Regions from separate parts of the Plantactinospora sp. ZYX-F-223 genome, predicted to be linked through region 1. Evidence: riboswitches for the same ligand, from Rfam matches in the RefSeq annotation. Region 1 holds a riboswitch; the other holds the start of a gene.
The links. Region 1 has a riboswitch for S-adenosylmethionine ahead of thrC (threonine synthase). Riboswitches for the same ligand answer to the same signal wherever they lie in the genome.

Region 1 (10,497 bases):
GGTCGTCGGGCACGCCGGTGGCCAGGCGGCACCCGGTCAGCCGGGCGTCACCGTCGTCTTCGCCGTCTACCTCACTCCGGCCTGGCGGGGCAGCGGCCTGCTGGCCGCCCTGGTCGAAGCGGTGGCCGACTGGTCCAGGGCGGTCGCCCGGCCAGAGCTCCTGCTGGAAGTGGTGGTCGGCAACGACCGGGCGGTACGGGCGTACGAGCGGCTGGGCTTCGTCGACACGGGGGTACGGGTGGCACACCCGACCGTCCGCACGCTCCGCGAACTACAGATGCGCCGGACCGCCTGATCTCCGGCGATGGTGGAAGGGGCCCGACCGGCGTGGCAGGAGCCCCCACCGCTGCCGGGTCAGCTGTGCCGGCGGGCCTGGACCACCCGGAACCGATTGGCGACGTAGGCGCCATCGGTCAGCGCGGCGTTCGCCGCCGGGTTGGCGCCGGTGCCGTGGAAGTCCGAGAACGCCGCCGACTGGTTGACGAAGACCCCGCCGGTGAGGTTGCAGGAGAGATGCACCCCGGTCTCGATCGCCGCGTTCTCGGCCGCGTCCAGCACGGCGGAGTCCGTCGAGTAGACCGCGGCGGTCAGCGCGCCGCGCTCGCCGACGGTCTGCCGCAGGATCGCCAGGCTGTGCGGGGTGGAGTCGGTGGCGATCACGAACGAGATCGGCCCGAACCACTCCCGCCCGTACGTGCCGAGATCGTCGGCGCCGAGCTTCGCGATCAGCGGCGTACGCACCACCGCGCCCGGGTAGTTCGGGTGCTCGACCGGCCGGGACGGCAGTACCGGCTCGCCGATCCCGGCGACCTCGTCGAGCCGGGCCAGCACGCCGTCGTTGACGATCGCGCCGATCAGCTCGACCGCGCGGGCCGGGTCGCCGGTGAGCTTGCCGACCGCCCCGGCGATGCCCGCGGCGACCTCGTCGACGCTCTTGTGCCCCTGGTCGGTCTCGATCCCGTCACGCGGCACCAGGATGTTCTGTGGGGTGGTGCACATCTGCCCGCTGTAGAGGGTCAGCGAGAAGCCGATGTTGCGGCACATCCCGGCGAAGTCGTCGGTCGAGTCGACCACGATGGCGTTGACCCCGGCCTTCTCGGTGTAGACGGCGGCCTGCCGGGCGTTCGCCTCCAGCCAGTCGCCGTACTCGGTGGAGCCGGTGAAGTCGACGATCTTCACCTCGGGGCGGAGCGCCAGGGTGGAGGCGAGTTGCTCGCCGGGCGCTTCGGGGGCGAGCAGCATCAGGTTCGGGTCGAAGCCGGCCTCGGCCAGCACCTCGCGGGCGTACCGGACGGTGATGGCGAGCGGCAGCACGGCCCGGGGGTGCGGCTTGACCACCACCGGGTTGCCGGTGACCAGCGAGGCGAAGAGTCCCGGGTAGGTGTTCCAGGTCGGGAAGGTGTTGCAGCCGATCGCCAGCGCCACGCCGCGCGGCACCACGTGGAAGTTCTTGGTCATCCGCAGCGGGTCGCCCTTGCCGGCCGGCTTCTCCCAGGCCGCCGTCGCCGGGTGCCGGGTCATCTCCTGGTGCGCGTAGGCGAGCGCTTCGAGGGCCCGGTCCAGCGCGTGCGCGCCACCGGCCTGGAACGCCATCACGAATGCCTGCCCGGTGGTGGCGTGCACCGCGTTGGCCAGCTCGAAGACGTGCCCGTGCAGCCGGGCGAGGATCTCCAGGCATACCCCGACCCGGGTCTGCGGCCCCGCGTCCCGCCAGGCCGGCAGCGCGGTCGCGGCGGCGGCCAGCAGCACCTCCGGGTCGGCGTGCGGGTAGCTCACCCCGAGGTCGATGCCGAACGGGCTGGCCTCGGTGGCCACCCAGTCACCGGTGCCGGGCTGGTCGAGCGGGAACTTGCCGCCCAGGTACGCCCGGAACGCCGCCTCGCCCTCGGCGGCGGCGGTCTCGCCGTAGACCCGAGGGCTGGGTGACTCGGGGTAGGCGGACCAGTAGGAGCGTTCGGTGATCGCGGTGAGTGCCCGTTCCAGGGTGTCGGCGTGCCGGGCGAAGAAGGGGTGCGGGGTCTCCGTCATCCCGCCATCATGCCGCACCGGCCCGGCCCGTCCCAGCCTCCGCACCGGGGGTGGACGCCGCCGGTCAAAGGGTCGCCTGCCAGGTGTTGAGCCCGGCGACCGCGCGGAATCCCAGCGCCTCGTTGATCGAAATCATGTAGTCGTTCGACGCGGCGTTGTAGGTGTCGATGACCCGCAGCGCCGGCTCGTGCGCCCGGATCTGCCGCAGGTTGTCGATCTTGATCACGGTGCCGAGGCGGTGCCCCCGGTGCGCCGGCTCGACCAGGGTGATCTGCTGGAACGCGTGCCAGTCGCAGCCAATGTTCATGCCGATCCCGGTCCAGGCCACCAACCGGCCGGTCGCGTCGTGCCGGGCGCCGCTGTTGTACCAGTACTGGCCCCGATCGTGGTAGCCCTGCTCCATCTCGCGTAGCCGGGTCACCTCCGGCCTGGCCGCCTCCCAGGTCAGGTCGCCGATCGGCGCGTCGCTGACCAGGCGGCTGTCCAGGTAGGCGACGTCCTCGGCGTACTCCTCGGGGGTCGCGCCCTGCCAGCGCACGATCGAGTAGCCCTCGGCCCGGGCCAGGCCCTCGGTCAGCAGCCGGTCGAGTTCCGGCTCGTCCAGGGTGGTCAGGTCGAGCCGGCGGCGTACGTCGGCCAACGCCGGCTTGGCGCCCAGCGCGGCGGCGAAGGCGTCGCCCGGCATCGTCGGGGCGGCCTGCGGGCTCATGTTCGCCACCTCGCCGATGATCCGCTTGCGGCCCTCGTCCCGGGCCACCCGCACCGCGTACTCGTAGAGGGCCCGGCCGACGCCCCGGCGGCGGTACTCCGGATGGACGGCGAGCGTCAGCCCGGCGTTCTCCAGGTTCTCCCGCTGCGGCAGCGAGACCGCCAGGTAGCCCACGGCCACCCCGTCGAGATAGCCCAGCGCGTGCCGGTCGTCGTTACCGGGCCAGGGGCGCCGGAGCCCGGCGAAGAAGCGCTGCCGGGGCAGCCTCGGCACGTCGGGCTGGTCGGTCGCCCGGGCGGCGGCCTCGATCTCGTACGCCCGCTCGGTGGCGGCGACGTCGGCGACGTCCAGGGGAGTGACCACGATGTCCATGCTCTGGAGGGTGCCGCTTGCACGAACCGGGCGCGACCGAATATCGGGGAACCGTCACCCGGGTCGATGGATCCGCGTTGAACCGACGGGCGGGCGATGGCGGCAGTCCGGCCGGGGAGAGAGTTTGGTCGGGAGGACGCCCGCACAACGCCTCCGGCGTCGGGTCGTAAGAGCTTTGAAAGTCTACGGCGGTGCGTCCTCCCGCACGGAGCATCTTGCGACGTGCAGATGCAGCCGTCAAGCCCTCTACCGCGTGTTTTCGTCACGGGCGGCAAAACAGCAGCTACGCACCGCATCCGTACCACCGGGGCCACCGCTCGTCCGGAGAACCCGAACGATCTAACCTGCAAGTTGCACGTGCATCTGCCCGGGCAGGCCCGGGCAGATGCCGAAAAATTCTTCCCGAAAAATTCAGCCGAGCAGGCCGGCGTCCCGGGCCGCCCGCAGCGACGGCTTGACCCGGTACGTCGGACCGACCTGCGCCGCCACCGCGTCCAGCGTCTTGAGGCCCTCGCCGGTGTTGTAGACGACCGTCTCGGCGTCCGGGTCCAGCCGGCCGCTCGCCACCAACTTGCCGAGCACCGCCACCGTCACCCCGCCGGCCGTCTCCGCGAAGACCCCGGTGGTACGGGCCAACTGCCGGATGGCGGCACGGATCTCGTCGTCATCGGCGTAGTCCATCCAGCCGCCCGTGCGGCGGACCGCCTCCAGCGCGTAGAGCCCGGCGGCCGGGTCACCGATGTTGAGCGACTTCGCGATCCCGGTCGGCCGGACCGGGGTGATCACGTCGGTGTCGGCGTGCAGCGCGACGGCGATCGGGTTGCAGCCGGCCGACTGGGCGCCGAAGACCTTCCAGCCGTTGGCCGGGGCCTCGACCAGTCCGATCTCGACCAGCTCGCTGAACGCCTTGTCGATCTTGGTAAGCAGCTCGCCACTGGCCATCGGGATGACCACCTGCTCGGGGATCCGCCAGCCCAACTGCTCGGCGACCTCGTAGCCCAGCGTCTTGGAGCCCTCGGCGTAGTACGGCCGGACGTTCACGTTGACGAACGCGGTGTCCTCGAACTCGTCGGTCTCGACCAGCTCGCCGCAGAGCCGGTTGACGTCGTCGTACGAGCCGTCGATGGCGACCACGTCGCCGCCGTAGACGGCGGTGGTCACCACCTTGCCCTGCTCCAGGTCGCCGGGGATGAAGACGATCGACGGCACCCCGGCCCGGGCCGCGTGCGCGGCGACCGAGTTCGCCAGGTTGCCGGTCGAGGCGCAGGCGAACCGGGTGAAGCCGAGGCCCCGGGCGGCGGTCAGCGCCACCGACACCACCCGGTCCTTGAACGAGTGGGTGGGGTTGGCGCTGTCGTCCTTGACCCAGAGCGGCGCCCGGATGCCCAGCTCGGCGGCGAGGCCGGCGGCCGGGACCAGCGGGGTCAGCCCCGGATCGAGGGTGACCCGGGTGGTCGGGTCCTGGCCGGTCGGCAGCAGCGCGGCGTACCGCCAGAGGTTCTTCGGGCCGGCCTCGATGTCGGCCCGGGTGACCCGGGCCAGAGTCGCGGCATCGTAGCCGACCTCCAGCGGGCCGAAACACTCGTAACAGGCGTGCTGGGCGACCAGCGGGTATTCGGTGCCACAACCGCGGCAGACGAGGACGCGGGCCGGGTTGGGGGCCACCGGGCTGGTCTGGCTGGGGGTCGCGTCGATGATCGACGTCATGGCGATTGCCGTCCTCTCATCTTTCCCTGGCGCCGCACCGCGCGGCGGGGACGGATTTGGCACCTGCTCCGCCGTGGAGTGGTTGCCGGGGCGTCATCGGGCCGTATCCCTCAGCCCCTCTGGATGAGGTATGAAGTTGTGCCGCCAGTCTACGGGCACCGGGAGCCACTGTCCCGGGTCTCTTCCCGGTGTGAGCAAGATCCCCGCGCCGGGCCGCCGGACCGCCGCGGACCACCGGCTGAAATAGTTATCCCAGGCTAACGAAACTTCGGTGCGGCCGGCGGTGACAGTCCGGCCGGCAGGACGGGAGCGCGACGTTGCAGGACGCGATGCAGGCCGGGACGGTCCGGATCACCGGGGCGGGCGGCGACGAGATCGAGGCGTACCTGGCCCAGCCCCTCGGACCCACGCCGCGCGGCGGGGTGGTGGTGATCCACCACATGCCCGGCTACGACGAGGCGACCAAGGAGATCACCCGCCGGCTGGCCAGCTTCGGGTACGCGGCGATCTGCCCCAACCTCTACTCCCGGGAGGCGCCGGGGGCGAGCCCGGACGACGCGGCGGCCACGGCGCGGGCCGCCGGCGGCGTACCGGACGACCGGCTGGTCGGCGACGTCGGCGGCGCGGCCGAACACCTGCGCGGGCTGCCGGGCTCGAACGGCCGGGTCGGGGTGATCGGGTACTGCTCCGGCGGCCGGCAGGCGTTCCTGGCCGCCACCCGGCTGCCGCTGGACGCCGCCGTCGACTGCTACGGCGCGTTCGTGGTCGGCGACCCGCCGGAGAGCTTCCCGCTGGCGGTGAAGCCGCTGCTCGACCAGGCTGACAGGCTCTCCTGCCCGCTGCTCGGGCTCTTCGGCGCCGAGGACCAGTACCCGTCGCCGGCCCAGACGGAGGAGCTGTCCAGGGAGCTGACCCGGCTCGGCAAGCCGCACGAGTTCCACACCTTCGCCGACGCCGGACACGGCTTCTTCGCCGTCGACCGGCCCGGCTACCGGCCGCTGGCCGCCACCGAGGGCTGGCGGCGGGTCCGGGACTTCTTCGACCGCCATCTCGGCGCCTGACCCCGTTCCGCCCCGAGCCAGAGGAGGCCGGCATGTGCACGTACGTCACGGTGAAACGCGAGGTCGACGGCAGCGGCAAGGGTGCCGACGGCTGGTTCCCGGTCAGCCACACCTGCGTCTACGTGGACCATCCGACGCACGCCCCGTACGCACACACCCTCAACATCGACTTTCTGAACCCGGCCGCCGGCCCGGCCGCCCGGGTCGCGGTCGAGCTGACCGAGGAGTCCGCGCTCGCCCTGGTCGAGGCGATCCAGGCGGCCCTGGCCGCCGCACCGGCCGGGCTGGCCAGCCGCGACCAGAAGGTCTGACGGTGAGCCTGGCGGCGTCGCCTCAGAGCGCCCGGGACTGCCGCACCAGGGCCCGGCCCACCCCCGCCACCGCGACGACGCCGACCACCCCGAGCAGCAGGAAATACGGCCAGGCGCCGGGGAACCCGCGCAGCAGCGCCTCCCGGAGCGCGGTGACGCCGTAGCTGACCGGGTTGACGTCCGCGAGGATCCGCTGCACCGTACCGAGGTTCTCGATCGGATAGAACGACGGGCTGGCGAAGAGTCCCAGCGGGGCCAGCACGTTCACCAGCACGGTGAACCGCTGTGAGTCCTGCACCACGGTGCCGAGCAGCAGGCAGAGCGCGTTGAACGCCAGCGCGGCGAGCAGCGCCCCGCAGAGCAGCGCGGCCCAGCGGTCCGCCGGCCAGCGCCCCCGGAACAGCGCCGCCGAGACCGCCAGCGCGGCGACCGTGTGGACGAACACCAGGGCGGAGCCGGCGAGCAGCTTGCCGGCAACGTACTGCCAGCGGGTGAGCGGGTACGACCACAGTTCCAGCGCCATCCCGTGCGCCCGCTCCTGGACGAACGCCGTACCCGAGGTGGTGGCGGCCAGCAGCGCGGCGAACATCAGCGCGGGTACCACGAAGTCGGGGTAGCCGACCCTCTCGCCCCGGTAGGTCACCGTACCGAGCAGGTCGGCGAGCGAGGTGGCGACGAGTGCGATGTAGACGGCGGTCGGCACCACCGCGAGCAGCAGGTTGCTGCGGTTGCGGGTGAGCAGCAACCACTCCCGCCGCAGCGTCGCGGTGAATCCGGAGCCGTGCCAGGGCGGCGCGGCGGTGTCGTCGTCGGCCAGGCCGGACAGGCTCACCGGATGGTCACCTCCGATCGGGTCAGGGCCACGAAGGCCTCCTCCAGCGAGGCCGTGGCCAGCTCCACGCTGTCGACCGGGATCTGCTGGTCGGCCAGTTCGGCGAGCAGCCGGGGCAGCCGCCGCCGCAGGTCCGGCCCGGTCAGCACGATCTCGTTTCCGCTGCGGGCCGCGGCCAGGCCCAGCCGCAGCGCCCCGGCGGCGATCGCCGGCCAGCCGTCCACCGATCCGCTCCGCAGCACCGCCCGCGCCTCGCCGCGTTCGTCCCGCAGATCCGCCGGAGCGCCGTCCCGGAGCATCCGGCCCCGGCACAGCACCAGCACCCGTTCGGTGTTGCGCTCCACCTCGTCGAGGTAGTGGCTGGTCAGCACGATGGTCAGCTCGTGCTGCCGGCGCAGCTCGTTCAGGCCGGCCCAGACCCGGCGCCGGCCCTCGACGTCCAGTCCGGCCGACGGCTCGTCCAGCAGCAGGACTCTCGGCACCCGGAGCAGGGCCCGCACCAGCTGGAGCCGGCGCCGCTGCCCGGCCGAGAGGGTGTGCACGAACTGGTCATCGCTGCCGGCCAGCTCGAAGGCGCCGAGCAGTTCGTCGGCCCGGGACCGGGCGCGGCGCCAGGGCAGGCCCCGGAACGCCGCGGCGATCCGCAGGTTGTCCCGGACCGTCAACATCAGGTCGAACGGCCCCGACTGGTGCACCACCGCCACGTCCCGCCGCGCGCCGGCGTCGGGCTGGCGGCCGTGCACCAGGATCCGACCGGAACTGGCCGGGCAGGCGCCGCAGACCAGTTTGAGCAGGGTGGTCTTGCCGGAGCCGGCCGGGCCGAGCAACCCGACCGCCTGGCCGGCCGGAACGTCGAAGGTCAGCCCGTCGACCGCCGGGGCGGCGACGCCGGGATACACCTTGACCAGGTCGGTCGCGACGATCGCCGGGGTCACGGCGCACCGTCGAGCGCCGGCTGCGGGGATCCCGGCAACGGGGGTACGCCCAGCGTGGCGAGGATGATCCGGATCTCGCTCTCCGGACCCGCCTCCCGCAGTGGCGGGCCGGTCCGCAGGTGGTGGTCGACGTCGTCCGGGGCGATGAGCGGCTGCGCGTCACCGGGCCCGGCCTGCGGCGCGACCGTGCCCCGGCCGGCGGCGCCGGGCAGCGCCGGCAAGCCGAACCGGCAGCCGAGCACGATGTCGAGCCGCTGCGCCGGGCGGCTCGGGCCGGCCAGTCCGGTACGCAGGTCGTCGACCGGGCGTACCGCGGCCGGGGAGATGCCCACGGTCACCCCGCCCAGCGCGTCGAGCGCGTCCAGGGCTCGGCGCACCCGGTCCGGCAGGGCGGAGCCGGCGGCGAGGTGGCGTACCCGGACCAGGGCCTCCGGACGGCGGCTCCCCGGCACCGGAAGCTGGTGGTCGGTCTCCGGTACGGCCCGGGCCGCCGCGCCGACCAGCCAGAGCGTGACGCCGTCCGGCGGCGGGAGCGGCGGCCAGCCGACGGCCGGGGCACCCGGGAGCCGGGCGGCGACCTGCGGCACCCGGCCGAGCAGTGCCGCCCGGGGCACCGGCGGGTCGTACAGCGGCAGGTTGTCGCCGGCGGTCAGCAGGTGCTCCGGCAGCCGGGCCACCACCCGGTGCACCACGATCCCGTCGCCGTGCTGGTACGCGACCACCTCGCCGGGGCGGATCTGGTCGAACTCGACCGGCTCGACGACGACGGTGCCGCCGGAGAGCACCGGCAGCATGCCGGAGTCGGTGACCGGTACCCGGGCCAGTCCTCCGGCGGCGAGGGTCGCGCGTACCAGGTCGGCGAAGCCGCTGCCGCTCACCGGTCGCCCTCCGCTCCGGCCGGTCCGGACGGCTCGGCCGTCCGGAGCAGGTCGCGGGCGTGCAGCAGCCCGACGAACTCGCGGACGTCCCGGGCGACGGCCTCGCGTTCCCGGCAGTCGTCGCCGCCGAACGCGTCGGCCAGGTCACGCACGACGGTCTCCACGGCGCTGCCGGCGGCGAGCCGACGCCAGATCTGCGCGCCGCTCGCGTTGAGCGTCTGGAACTCCCCGTCGTCCGGGTTGTAGAGCCGGACCTCCTCGTCGTCGTCGACCCAGACGATCCCGGAGTTGATTCCGACCGTCACGCGGCACCTCCCGGTCCGGTGGTCAGCAGTGGAAGCGACCGGCATCCTCCGGACGGCGGGGTCCGGGCGTGCCGGCCGTCGGCGGACGGGTGGGGCGAACATCTCGCGAAGCGGCTGGTTCCGCAGGTTGCCGGCCGGGTGCGGCGGGCCGGGGACCGGCTCGCGGGGATAGATGTCGCCACGCGGATCGACGTGGATGTCGATGCCGCGGAGCCCGCAGTCGGCTTGGGCCGAACACGAGGGAACCGCCCTCGGGCCCTGGCTGAGGGCCTTCCGGGCCACCGGGCTCGTCCAGCCGGACCGCCGCGCCGCGAGCTGGTACTCCCCGCCGAGGTACTCCCAGCCCAGGTGGGGACCGCCCGGGCCGCCCCGGTCGACCGCGGTGTGGCTCATCATCCGGATCCGGCTGAACTCGATGCCGTCCAGGAACGCCATCAGGTCGTCCAGCGCGGCGATGTTCTCCGGCGACACCACGTGGTCGATCGCCGGTTTGACACCGGCCGCGTTCAGCAGGGCCAGCCCGCGTACGGTCCGCGCGACCGTGCCCTCGCCCGGAGCCGTACCGAGCAGCTCGTGGCCGCCGCCGTCCAGGCTGACGGTGATGCTGGCGAAGGTGTCGGCGATCCGCCGGGCGGTGCCGGCGTCCCGGATCCGGGTGCCGGTCGTGACCAGGTTGACCCGCAGCCCCCGACTGCGGGCGAGGTCGGCCACGTCGAAGAGATCGCGCCGCAGCATCGGTTCGCCGCCGGTCAGGATCAGCAGCTCCGCGCCGAGCTCGGCGATCTGGTCCACCAGGTCGAGGGACTCCGCCGGTTCCAGCTCACCGGGGAGCGGGTGGGCGCAGGAGGCGGGGCGCTCCCGGCAGGGCGGCGGGCAGCCCTCGGTGATGGCGTAGCGGACCGCCCTCAGCCTCGGCTCGGCCGCCCGGACCCGGGGCACCCGGCCCGGCAGGTAGACCAGCCAGTTCAGCACCAGGGTGCCGAGTTGGCGTTCGAGACGGTGCCACTCGCCCGGCACGGTGGATCCGGACGGTGGGGCGGCCCCGTCGGCGAGCGCCCGCAGCAGTCCGAGTTCCTCCTCGGAGAGCACCGCCCAGGCGGCCAGGCCCGGATTCTCCACGAGATACCGGTCCCGGCAGCGGAAGTAGCCGAGGTCGTCCGGGACGATCAGGGAGTCCCACATCGCCGACAGTCGCATGAGCACTCCCCGTCCAGCCGGAGGGAGCCGCCGTCGGGCGGTTCCCCGCTGTCCCGAGGTCCGTACGGCGGGTCTCGCCGACGGGACTCGATCCAGTCAAGAATCACCGACTGTCACCGTGCGATACCAGAAAGCAGAATTGGCGTCTTGACAGCGGATCGG
Region 2 (10,497 bases), on a different contig from region 1:
GAGTTTTCCAGATCCGGCCGATTCCGACCTGGTCTACATCGAGAACCGGGTCAACGCACTGTTCCTCGAACGCGACACCGACATTGCCAGTTACACCGATCTCTTCGAGCACCTACGCGCGGCAGCGCTCAATCCGGCGGCCTCGGTCCGCTTGATCACCCGTGCCGCCGAGCAGGATTGACGGAAGGAGGTGAAGAAGATGTACGACTTCGATCCGACCGATGCCGGGTGGCGTACGAGCAGTCGTTCGGGAGCCAATGGCAACTGTGTCGAGGTTGCCGACAACCTCGGGGCCGTCGTCGCGGTACGGGACAGCAAGGACCGGTCCGGTCCGGTGCTGACGTTCCGCCCGGCTGCCTGGACGGCCTTCACGGCGTCACTGAGGAACGGGGCGTCTTCGGTCTGACCGTCCGGAACGCGGGGTCGGCGGCCCCTCCGAAATCGCGGCAGGGGCCGCCGCCCGCGCCACCGCGAGTAGCCACTTTTTTGTGCGTACTTGTCGGTCCGGTCGCGCTGGACGACTCTGGTCGTGGGCGGTCGGACGGCCGCCGGGTCCGGATCGACGGGAGGTCGGCGGTGTGTCAGGAGGCCGACGACTGGGCGGCGTGCAGCCCGTCCAGGCGGCGGTGCCCCCAGTCGGAGAGCGGCGCCAACGCCTCGGCGAGGTCGCGGCCGAACGGGGTCAGCGAATAGACGGTCTTCAGCGGCAGCACATCGTGCACCTCCCGGTGCACCAGCCCGTCGCTCTCCATCTCGCGTAGCGCCTGGGTCAGCACCTTCTCGGTGAGGCCCGGCAGCCGCCGGCGCAGTTCGGCGGGGCGGTGCGGGCCGGATTCGAGCAGCCAGAGCAGCGAAGTCTTCCACTTGCCGTCGATCACGACGATCGCGGCGGTCACCCCGCAGACGTTCAGATCCCGGGCACGGCTGCGCGTCATCTACGTCCTCTTTACCCCAGTTCGCACTACTTCAGGAGTACAAGCATGTCCTCGCACCCCGAACAGCCCGCTGTCACGGTACTCGGTCTCGGACCGATGGGCCGGGCCCTGGCCGGCGCGTTCCTTGCCGCCGGTCTGCCGACCACGGTCTGGAACCGGACTCCCGGCCGGGAAACCACAATGGTCGAGCGGGGCGCGGTCGGCGCCGGCTCGGCGGCGGAAGCGGTCGCCGCGAGCGACCTGACCGTGGTCTGCGTGGTGAACAACGACGCGGTGGACGCCATCCTCCGGACCGACGCCGTCGCCGACGCGCTCAAGGGTCGCACGGTGGCGAACCTCAGCGCGGACACTCCCGGCCGGGCCCGGGACGTCGCGGCATGGGCGGCCGAGCACGGCATCGGCTACCTGGACGGTGCGATCATGACGCCGACCACCACCATCGGCACTCCGCACGGGGTTTTCATCCACAGTGGTCCGAGCGATCTCTACCAGGGGCACCGGCCGGCACTGGAGCGGCTGGGCGGCACCCACACCCACGTCGGCGAGGAGATCGGCCGGGCGGCGGCGTACGACATTGCCCTGCTGGACATCTTCTGGACCTCGATGGCGGGCTGGGCCCACGCGGTGGCGGTGGCCCGGGCGGAGGGGATCAACGCCCGGGAGCTGGCGCCCTTCGCCATGGGCATCGGCGCGATCCTGCCGCCGATCTTCGAGGGTACGGCGGCGCAGGTGGCGGACGGCAGCTACTCCGGCGAGGACAACCCGATCACGTCGGCGGCCTCGACCATGGCGCACATCGTGCACACCTCCGAGGCGCACGGGATCGACGCCAGCGTGATGCGGGCGGTCGAGGGCCTGACCCGCCGGGTGATCGGGCTGGGCCACGGCACGGACGGCTTTCTCCGGGTCGCCGAACTCCTCGGTCGCCGCTGACGCGTGTGCCGAAGTCGGCGCCGGGGCCGTCCGACCTGGCGGACCAGCTTCGATTCAAGGCACACCCTTACTCGCTGGCCTGGACGCGGGTGTTCTGGAAGGCCGCGATCAGCCAGCCGTCGGGGCCGTTGGTGGCCACGAAGGTCTGGACGGAATCCTCGCCCATTGGAACGATCTTGCCCTTGGTGTGGAAGATCGCGACATCGGCGGAGAGGAAGCGCAGGTCGACGATCCGCGCTTCGACCTTGCTGTTCTTCAGTACGCCGTCGAACGCGGGCTGAAGCAGGTCGACGATCGCCTGCCGGCCGGCAGCATGGGTACCGCGAAAGTCGATCAGATCGGCGTCGGCGGTGTGGTACGAGGCGTACGCTGCGGCGTCACCCCGCGCCCACGCCTCGTTGATCTTGTCGAGCAATCCCCGAACCTCGGTCTCGTCGGCTCCGGACGCCGCTCCCGCGCCGACACTCGCAGACGGTGGCACCGACCTGTCCCGCTCTCCACCGTTGTCCGAGCCGCATGCGGCCAACGCGGCCACGGCGATGACCGATGCGACGACGAACTGACCGAACCGGAAGCGTCGTACGTGCATGACTGTCCACCTCCATTGACAAGTAGCGACGGCTTCTGCCGTCTGCCGCTCAGTCAAGCGATTCGCTGCTGCAAGCAGCAAGTTCTTGCAGCAGCTATCCGGGGTAGATCAGGGTGCTCCCCTAGCGCCCTCCGGGAGACTCGTCAGAGGGCGGTCGCCGGGCCCGGCGCCCCCGGGTGGCGTGCTGCCGGCCCCCGGTACGCAGGTTGACAGTCTCGGCACCGGCATCCCAGCGGCCCTGCCGCAGGAACTCGAGCAGGAACCGCAACTCGGCGTCGGAGTACTGGCTGATCTGCCGCTGCCAGCGAACGTTCAGCCGCTCGTAGTACCCGGCGACCCGCGCGACCTGCTCGGGGACCACATGGATCACGACCCGCCGACGGTCCGCCGGATCCGGCTCCCGCCGCACGTATCCGGCACGTTCGAGCCGGTCCACGAGGCGGGTCACCGCACTCGTGGTCATTCCCATCAGATCGGCCAGCCGCCTGACCCCGGCCGGTCCGGTCTCCAGCAGTGCGGCCAGCCCGTGCACATCGGAAACCGACAGGTCGAGCTGATGAGCGACCGCAACCTGAAATCGCACCGCGGCGGAGATGTAGCGCGGCATCTCCTCCACCAACCCACCGATCAGCTCATCCCGGCCCTCCACCGTCCACCCCTTCCGACTCCGGCCGCATGGCCATCGCCTCGACCGTAACGATCAAACGACAACCAGCGCAGTCCGGCGTACCAGCGGAAGTGTCGCGCACGCCGGTGACACGACGTAGCCGACAGCCGACCGCGCTGATCGCGGAGAGGACGTCTCGCCGAGGATGTTTCCGGCGATCTTGGTGTAAGAGCACTGAAGGGTCGGCGAAAGGCAGGGATGCGTATAAATAGCTGGGCAGTTGGGCCGCTTGACGTCGAGCGGTCCGCACCGCCCACTCTCCTCCTGGCGGGGCGGTGCGGGGAGATGGTCGTGGGCGCCCGGGCCGGACGACGGTCGGTAGGCTGGGGAGAGTGACCCTCACCCACCGGGAACTCTTCGAACGGTACGTCTACGCCGGTGCGATCAGCCGGGACCCCGAGGCGACCGCCGCCCTCTTCACCGACGACGGTGAATACGAGGCACCACTGGTGCCGGAGGGTCATCCGCTGCCGCGCCGGCTGGCCGGCCGGGAGGCGATCCGGGCCGGCATGGGCGCGTACCACCGGGAGCCGGCCTACCAGGGTACGGTCGACATGGCGGAGTCCGGGTACGTACTGCACGACACCGCCGATCCCGACGTCTTCGTCGTCGAGATCGACACCGCCCTCGTCGGGCCGACCGGGCAGCGTACGACCATGTCCCTGGTGCAGATCTTCCGGATCCGCGACGGCCGGATCGCGAAGCTCCGCGACTACTTCCCGCTCCCACCACAGTGAACCTTTTTCAACCTGAACCGCGGGGCGCTCGCGCTCCGCGTTCGACCTCGCGGTCCACTGGACCGCAAGGGAGGTTGAAAAAGGTTCAGTCGTCCGGGGGCATGTGACGACGCTCGGCCCGCAGCCGAACGGTCGACGTCGGCGCTCGGGTTCGCCGGCCGTGCAGGGTCGCACAGCCCGGAGGGCAGGGCCGGACTGGGCCACCGAAGGTCCCGCCACGGCCGGCTCGGCGGCCCGGGCTCAGCGCGGGACGGCGTAGGCCAGTGGCAGTGGGGTCGGCTGGCCGGGCCAGGTGGCGGTCAGTGTGGCGCCGATCGGCGTGGCGCCGGTCAGCCCGTCGTCCCCGGCTCCGGGGCGGCGGGCGACGGCGAGTTCCACGGCGTCCGTGACGATGGTCGTGTGCCCGTCGTCCTCGACCACCCGACGGATGACGTGCACCGACGGCACGGTGCTGCCAGGGGTGCCGCTGCCGGTCACGGTCATGCTCGGCTCGCGGACCTCGCGTACCCCGTCGACCTCGAAGAACTCCTCCGCCTGACCGCCGCCGGTGACGATCGCGCCGGCCAGTGCGCTGGCATAGACCGGGTCGCCGCAGGCGTCGTACACCCAGCGGCGGCCGAGCACCGAGTGCTCGGCGGTGCCGATCAGCCAGTCGTCGCCGCCGGGCAGGGGTCCGGCGCGGTAGCTGAGCGGAACCTGGTGCACCGGCCCGTCACCGGACCTGACGAGCATGGTCTCGATCCCGACCGCTCCGTCCGGGTCGTCGAACCGGAAGCTCGCGACGCGGACGACGTGGGCGGGGGCCGACCCCTGGTACCAGCGCCGGCCGGGCAGCCAGTCCGCCAGGAGTTCGAGTTTGCCGGGATGTAGTTGGGCCCGGTGCAGCAGCGCCATGCACAAGATCGTAGCCCGCTCGTGCCGGAGATTGGCCGGCGGCGGGGCCCTGTGCACGGCGCCGACGGTGGCAGCATAGGAGGCAGCCCGGATCCGCTCCGGCTGCCGGGCGTCCACTCGTCGGATGGGGAGACGATGTCGACCGCCGTTGCCAATCCGTTCGGATCCACCGCCGACCTGCACCGGGTGCTCGCCGAACTCCGCCGGGACAGCCCGGTCGTGGAGGTCGAACTACCGACCGGCGCCACCGCCTGGGTCGTCACCCGCTACGAGGACGCACAGCGGGCGCTGAGCGACCCCCGGCTGGCCAAGACCACCTCGGCCGGCGGGTTCAGCTATCGGGGCATGATCCCGGACGACGTGGCCCGGGCGGTGGGCCGGCACATGCTGGCGCAGAACCCGCCCGACCACACCCGGCTGCGCCGGCTGGTCTCCGGGGCGTTCACGGCACGTCGGGTGGCCGCGCTGCGCCCCCGGATCGAGGAGCTGGCCGAGCAGTTGCTGGACGGCATCGCCGACGCCGAGCAGGTGGACCTGATCGACCGCTTCGCCTTCCCGCTGCCGATCCAGGTGATCTGCGAACTGCTCGGGGTACCGGCCGAGGACCAGGCCGATTTCCGGAGCTGGACGGATGCGATCGTCACCGGCCCGATGAACCCGGCCGGGCTGCCGCCCGCGCTGACCGCGATCGTCGGTTACATCCGTGCGCTGCTGGCGGCCAAGCGCGAGTGCCCGGCCGACGACCTGCTCTCCGCGCTGATCGCCGTGCACGAGCAGGGCGACCGGCTCACCGACGACGAACTCGTCTCGATGGTCTACCTGTTCCTGATCGCCGGGCACGAGACCACGGTCAATCTGATCGGCAACGGCATGCTGCTGCTGTTGGCCGAGCCGGAGCGGTGGGCCCGGGTGGTGGCCGAGCCGGAGCTGCTGCCCGGGACGATCGAGGAGGTGTTGCGCTACGAGGGCCCGGTGCAGAACGCTTCGTTCCGGACCGCGATCGAGCCGGTCGAGCTGGGCGGCCGGACCATCCCCGAGGGCGCGTCGGTGCTGGTGGCCCTGCTGTCCGCGAACCGGGACCCGGACCGGTTCCCCGAGCCGGACCGGCTGGACCTCGACCGGCCACCCATCCCCAACCTCGCCTTCGGGCACGGCATCCACTACTGCCTCGGTGCACCGCTGGCCCGGCTGGAGGGGCAGATCGCCTTCGGCGCCCTGGCCCGCCGGTTTCCCGACATGCGCCTCGCGGCGCCGCCGGAGGAGATCGGCTGGCGGTCCAGCCTGCTGCTCCGTGGCCTCTCCGCACTGCCGGTCAGGCCGCGCGGCTGACCGGATCCGTTCGGGCGGCTGACCGGGTCACAGCACCTGGGAGAGGAACTGCCCGAGCCGAGCGCTCCGCGGGTCCTCGAAGAGCTGCGCGGGCGGGCCCGCCTCGACCACCCGGCCCCGGTCGAGGAAGACGACCTGGTCGGCGACCTGCCGGGCGAAGCCCATCTCGTGGGTGACGACCAGCATCGTCATGCCCTGGCCGGCCAGCTCCGCCATCAGCGAGAGCACGCCCTTGACGAGTTCGGGGTCGAGCGCCGAGGTCGCCTCGTCGAAGAGCATCACCCGGGGCGACATCGCCAGTGCCCGGGCGATGGCCACCCGCTGCTGCTGGCCGCCGGAGAGCCGGCCGGGTCGGACGTCGGCCTTGTGCCGCAGTCCGACCAGGTCGAGCTGGCGCAGCGCCAGCTCGGTGGCCTCGTCCCGGGAGAGCTTCTTGAGCTGCCGGAGTGCGAGCGTGACGTTGCGCAGCACCGTCATGTGCGGGAAGAGGTTGAACTGCTGGAAGACCATGCCGATCCGCTGGCGCAGCGCGTCCGGGTCCTGGTCGAGCACGCTCACGCCGTCCAGCAGTACGTCGCCCCGGTCCGGCTCCAGCAGCCGGTTGACGACCCGCAGCAGGGTGGACTTCCCGGACCCGGACGGGCCGATGACGCAGGCGGTCTCGCCCCGGCCGACCTCCAGGTCGATGCCGCGCAGCACCTGGTGCCGGCCGAACGAGAGGTGTACGTCCCGGGTCGCGACGCTCACCGACTCGTACCCGGGACCGGTCCCGTCCCCGGTCGAGCCGGCCGGAGTCGGCGAACCGACGGGCGGTGTGGCCTCGACGGCCGACGCCGACCGGATGGATGCGGTCGGACGGAGAGACTCAGGCATGCCGGGTTTCCCTTCCACCGGTTGGTAGCGCGGTCTCGCCGGCCAGCGCCACCGGATCGTCGAAGTCGGATTCCGGGCCACCGGCCCGGCCCTCGCGCAGCCGCCGGTCGACCCAGTTCACCAGGTGGGTCAGCGGCACGGTGATGACCAGGTAGAACAGCCCGGCGAGCAGCAACGCGGACTCGTTGCCGGTGTTCGCCGCGTAGTCCTGGCCGATCCGGAACAGTTCCCGCTGGCTGGCCACCAGGCCGAGGAAGTAGACCAGGCTGGAGTCCTTGATCAGTGCGATGAGCTGGTTGACCCAGGCCGGCAGGACCCGGCGTACGCCCTGCGGGATGATCACCAGGCGCATGGCGGCGCCGTGCGACAGGCCCAGGGCCCGGGTCGCCTCCAGTTGGCTGGCCTCCACGCTCTGGATGCCGGACCGGAAGATCTCCCCGATGTACGCCGCCGCGATCAGCGACAGCGCCAGGATGCCCAGCGGATACGGGTTGGGGCCCCACCAGGCGAGCCCGAGGGGCGCCAGCCCGACCCCGATCAGCAGGATGGTGACGGCGGCCGGCAGCCCCCGGAACACATCGGTGTAGATCCGGGCCGGCCAGCGCAGCCAGCGGGTCCGGGCCAGCCCGGCCATCGCCAGCAGCATGCCGAGCAGCGTCCCCAGGATGGCCGAGAGCAGCGCCAGCAGCAGCGTGTTGGGCAGCCCGACCGTCAGCATCTCGGGCAGCGCCTCGCGCATCGACTCCAGGTCGAAGAAGGTCTCCCACAATGTCGCCAGGGTCTCCATGGCCTCACCTGTCTCGGGGTCCGGAGCCGCCGGCCGGCGCGCGGTGCGACCGGCCGACGGCTGTCTGCGGTGCTGGCCGGGTCAGCTCGCCGGGGTGGCGGCCGGGCTCGTCGGCCCGGCCTTGACCGGCGGGTACGTCACCGTGCCGCTGCCCGGCTTGAAGCTGGCCGGCACCGGCCGCCCCGGGTAGTACTGCTCCTGGAGGCGGGTCCAGGTGCCGTCCTCGATCACCTGGTCGAGCGCGGAGTCCAGCGCCTCACGCAGCGGGTCGGCGCCCTTGGCCACCGCGAACGCGGTCGGCGCCGAGCTGAGCTGCTTCTCGGCCAGTACGATCTTGCCGCCACTCTCCTGTGCGGACTTCTCGCCGATCTCGGCGGGCGCGATCCAGGCGTCGGCGGTCTTCGCCTTGAGCTGGTTGATCGCGCCGTTGTAGTCGGGTACCCGGACCGGGTCCAGCCCCTCCTTGGTGGCGTAGTCGTCCTGCACGGTGCCCTGCACCACGACCACCCGCTTGCCCTTCAGCTCGCCGAAGCTCCTGATCGGCGAGCCGGCCGGTACGTCGAGTCCGAAGTAGCCGAAGTCGTACCCGTTGCTGAAGTCGACGGTCTTCTTCCGCGCCTCGGTGATGGTGATCGACGACGAGCCGGCGTCGAACTTGTGGTTGTTGACCTGGGCGAGCAGCGCGGAGAACTCGGTGCCGACGAACTCCACCTTGAGCCCGAGCCTGCCGGCGACGGCGGTCATCAGGTCGTTGTCGAAGCCGGTGAACTTCCCGTCCTTCAGATAGACGTTCGGCGGGGCGTCGGTGAGCGTGCCGACCCGCAGGGTGCCGGGTTGCAGCAGGTCGTACGGGTTGTCGGCGGCGTCGCCGGAGGAGGAGCCGCCGCACGCGGCGACCGCGCCGAACAGCGCGACGGCGGCGACTCCGGAGAGGAGGCGGGTGGCGAGAGTATTGATCCGCATTGTAGTGAAACTCCAGGAAATATCCGGCGACGATGGGCCGACAACTGCCCCGACCGGTCAGGTCACGAGCAGTGCAGGACGACGTCGCTCAGGGGTGCTGACGAGATGGTCGGATGCCGCCGACCGGCGGTCGCGGTCAGGCCGAGGCCCGACGGGTCAGGCCGAGGCCCGACAGGTCAGGCTGAGGCCCGACAGAGCGCCGAGGCCCGACAGAGCATGGTGCTGGTCCGGCAGAGGTCGACGTGTCGACGCCACCGGTGCCAGGTGACATGCAGCCGGCTCGCCCGCCCGGCTTGGATGCTGCGCACTGCGAAACCTCCATCGGTCCTGGCGGTAGCACCCGCACCCACGTGGGGGGTTGCTGCGACGTCGACGAGCCAGGTCTCTCGGTCGCTCTGGATGGCCGGTGATCAGCCTACTCAACCGGGGCCCCGACGTTCCAACTGGTCAGGGCCGGGATGGCTGTGGTGCTCGCCACCTGCCACCGCCGAGCGGGACTTCCGGGGCCGGATGGGCCGCCGCCGCACGGCCCACCCGGTGATCCGTCAACTGACCGTAATCGTCAGGTGACTCGACATGGTCGCCCCGGTGCTGTCGGTGACGGTCAGCCGGGCGGTGTAGGTGCCCGGCCGGGCGTACGCGTGGGTCGCCGACGCGCCGTGCACGACCGGAGTGTTGTCGCCGAAGTCCCAGGCGCGGTCGGTGATCGTCCGCCCGGCCGCCGCGGTGGCCGTACCGGTGAACGCCACCGACAGCGGCGCGGTCCCGGTCCGTGGGGTGGCGGTGACCGAGACGCTGCCGCCGGTCTCCCGCTTCACGCCCGCCCCGTTGAACCGCAACCAGTCCAGCGAGAGCAGGTCGGGGGTGCCACCGGTCTGCGCCGGGTTGGTGAAGACCAGATAGAGGGTGAAGGTCGCGCCCGGGTTGGCCAGGTTGACCGTCGGGGAGACCACGTTGTCCCAGCCGCCGGTGCTGCCGACCGGCATCGTGCCGAGCAGTTGCCCGGTCGGCGAACCGGCCCGGAACTCGATGCTGCCGCCGCCGCTGCCCGAGCTGACCCCGGCGGTGACCGAGCCGATCCCGGTCAGGTTCACCGGGCCGAAGCTGATCCACTCGCCGTGGTCGACGTCGCCGACCCGCCGCCCGGCCCGGGCGGTCGCCCGGTCCAGCACCTGGATCCCGTTCGAGGCGTCGAAGTGCTCCGCCTCCTTGCTCTTGGTCTGCAACTCGTGCCGGACCGAGCCGATCAGCGCCGGCACCCCGCCGGGGCCGCCGCCGTCGGTGTACTGGGCGGTCAGCACCGTGTAGAGGTTCTGGCCCGGGCCGTGCCCGTCGCCGCCGGCCGGCTCGGTGCCGAGCGAGCCGGAGCAGCCGAGGTAGTTGTCCATCGGGTGGCTGTGGCTGTCGTGCCCGAGTTGGGTCTGGGTGACCACCCGGGCGCAGTCGACGGTGCTCTCCTCCGGGTCGGTGACGGTGACCGCGTACGGGATCTGGTCGCCGAAGTCGAAGAAGCCGCCGTTCGGCACGTTCAGTGCGACCGTCGGCCGGGTGTTGCCGACCGTGATCTGTACGGTCGCCACCGAACTGAGCCCACCCGCGCTGCTCACCGTCAGCCGGGCGGTGAACCGGCCCCGGTCGGCGTACGTGTGCGTCGGGTTCGCCGCCGTCGAGTCGGTGTCACCGTCGCCGTCGAGATCCCAGGCGTACGTGATCGGCGAGCCGTCACCGGAGGCCGAGCCGGCGCTGGAGAACCGGACCGTCAGCGGCCCCGGACCGTTGTCCCGGTCCAC

Region 2: linked by a shared signal. The riboswitch ahead of AAH979_RS14740 (ABC transporter substrate-binding protein) and the one ahead of thrC (threonine synthase) in region 1 are both predicted to bind S-adenosylmethionine.

Annotation. Positions count from the first base shown of each region.
Region 1 covers NZ_JBDJAV010000029.1:3,510-14,006, reverse strand. Annotated here, with positions in the region: gene AAH979_RS26930 (GNAT family N-acetyltransferase) at 1-295, shown strand, start outside; gene paaN (phenylacetic acid degradation protein PaaN) at 355-2,028, opposite strand; gene AAH979_RS26920 (GNAT family N-acetyltransferase) at 2,093-3,109, opposite strand; gene thrC (threonine synthase) at 3,521-4,816, opposite strand; SAM riboswitch class I at 4,830-4,946, opposite strand; gene AAH979_RS26910 (dienelactone hydrolase family protein) at 5,134-5,877, shown strand; gene AAH979_RS26905 (DUF6295 family protein) at 5,910-6,188, shown strand; gene AAH979_RS26900 (ABC transporter permease) at 6,211-7,020, opposite strand; gene AAH979_RS26895 (ABC transporter ATP-binding protein) at 7,017-7,955, opposite strand; gene AAH979_RS26890 (S24/S26 family peptidase) at 7,952-8,833, opposite strand; gene AAH979_RS26885 (PqqD family peptide modification chaperone) at 8,830-10,335, opposite strand.
Region 2 covers NZ_JBDJAV010000012.1:147,404-157,900, forward strand. Annotated here, with positions in the region: gene AAH979_RS14685 (helix-turn-helix transcriptional regulator) at 1-181, shown strand, start outside; gene AAH979_RS14690 (DUF397 domain-containing protein) at 200-406, shown strand; gene AAH979_RS14695 (helix-turn-helix domain-containing protein) at 582-935, opposite strand; gene AAH979_RS14700 (NAD(P)-binding domain-containing protein) at 981-1,868, shown strand; gene AAH979_RS14705 (SgcJ/EcaC family oxidoreductase) at 1,936-2,457, opposite strand; gene AAH979_RS14710 (MarR family transcriptional regulator) at 2,579-3,106, opposite strand; gene AAH979_RS14715 (nuclear transport factor 2 family protein) at 3,457-3,861, shown strand; gene AAH979_RS14720 (hypothetical protein) at 4,102-4,755, opposite strand; gene AAH979_RS14725 (cytochrome P450) at 4,891-6,084, shown strand; gene AAH979_RS14730 (amino acid ABC transporter ATP-binding protein) at 6,112-6,957, opposite strand; gene AAH979_RS14735 (amino acid ABC transporter permease) at 6,950-7,744, opposite strand; gene AAH979_RS14740 (ABC transporter substrate-binding protein) at 7,826-8,707, opposite strand; SAM riboswitch class I at 9,023-9,113, opposite strand; gene AAH979_RS14745 (ThuA domain-containing protein) at 9,253-10,497, opposite strand, start outside.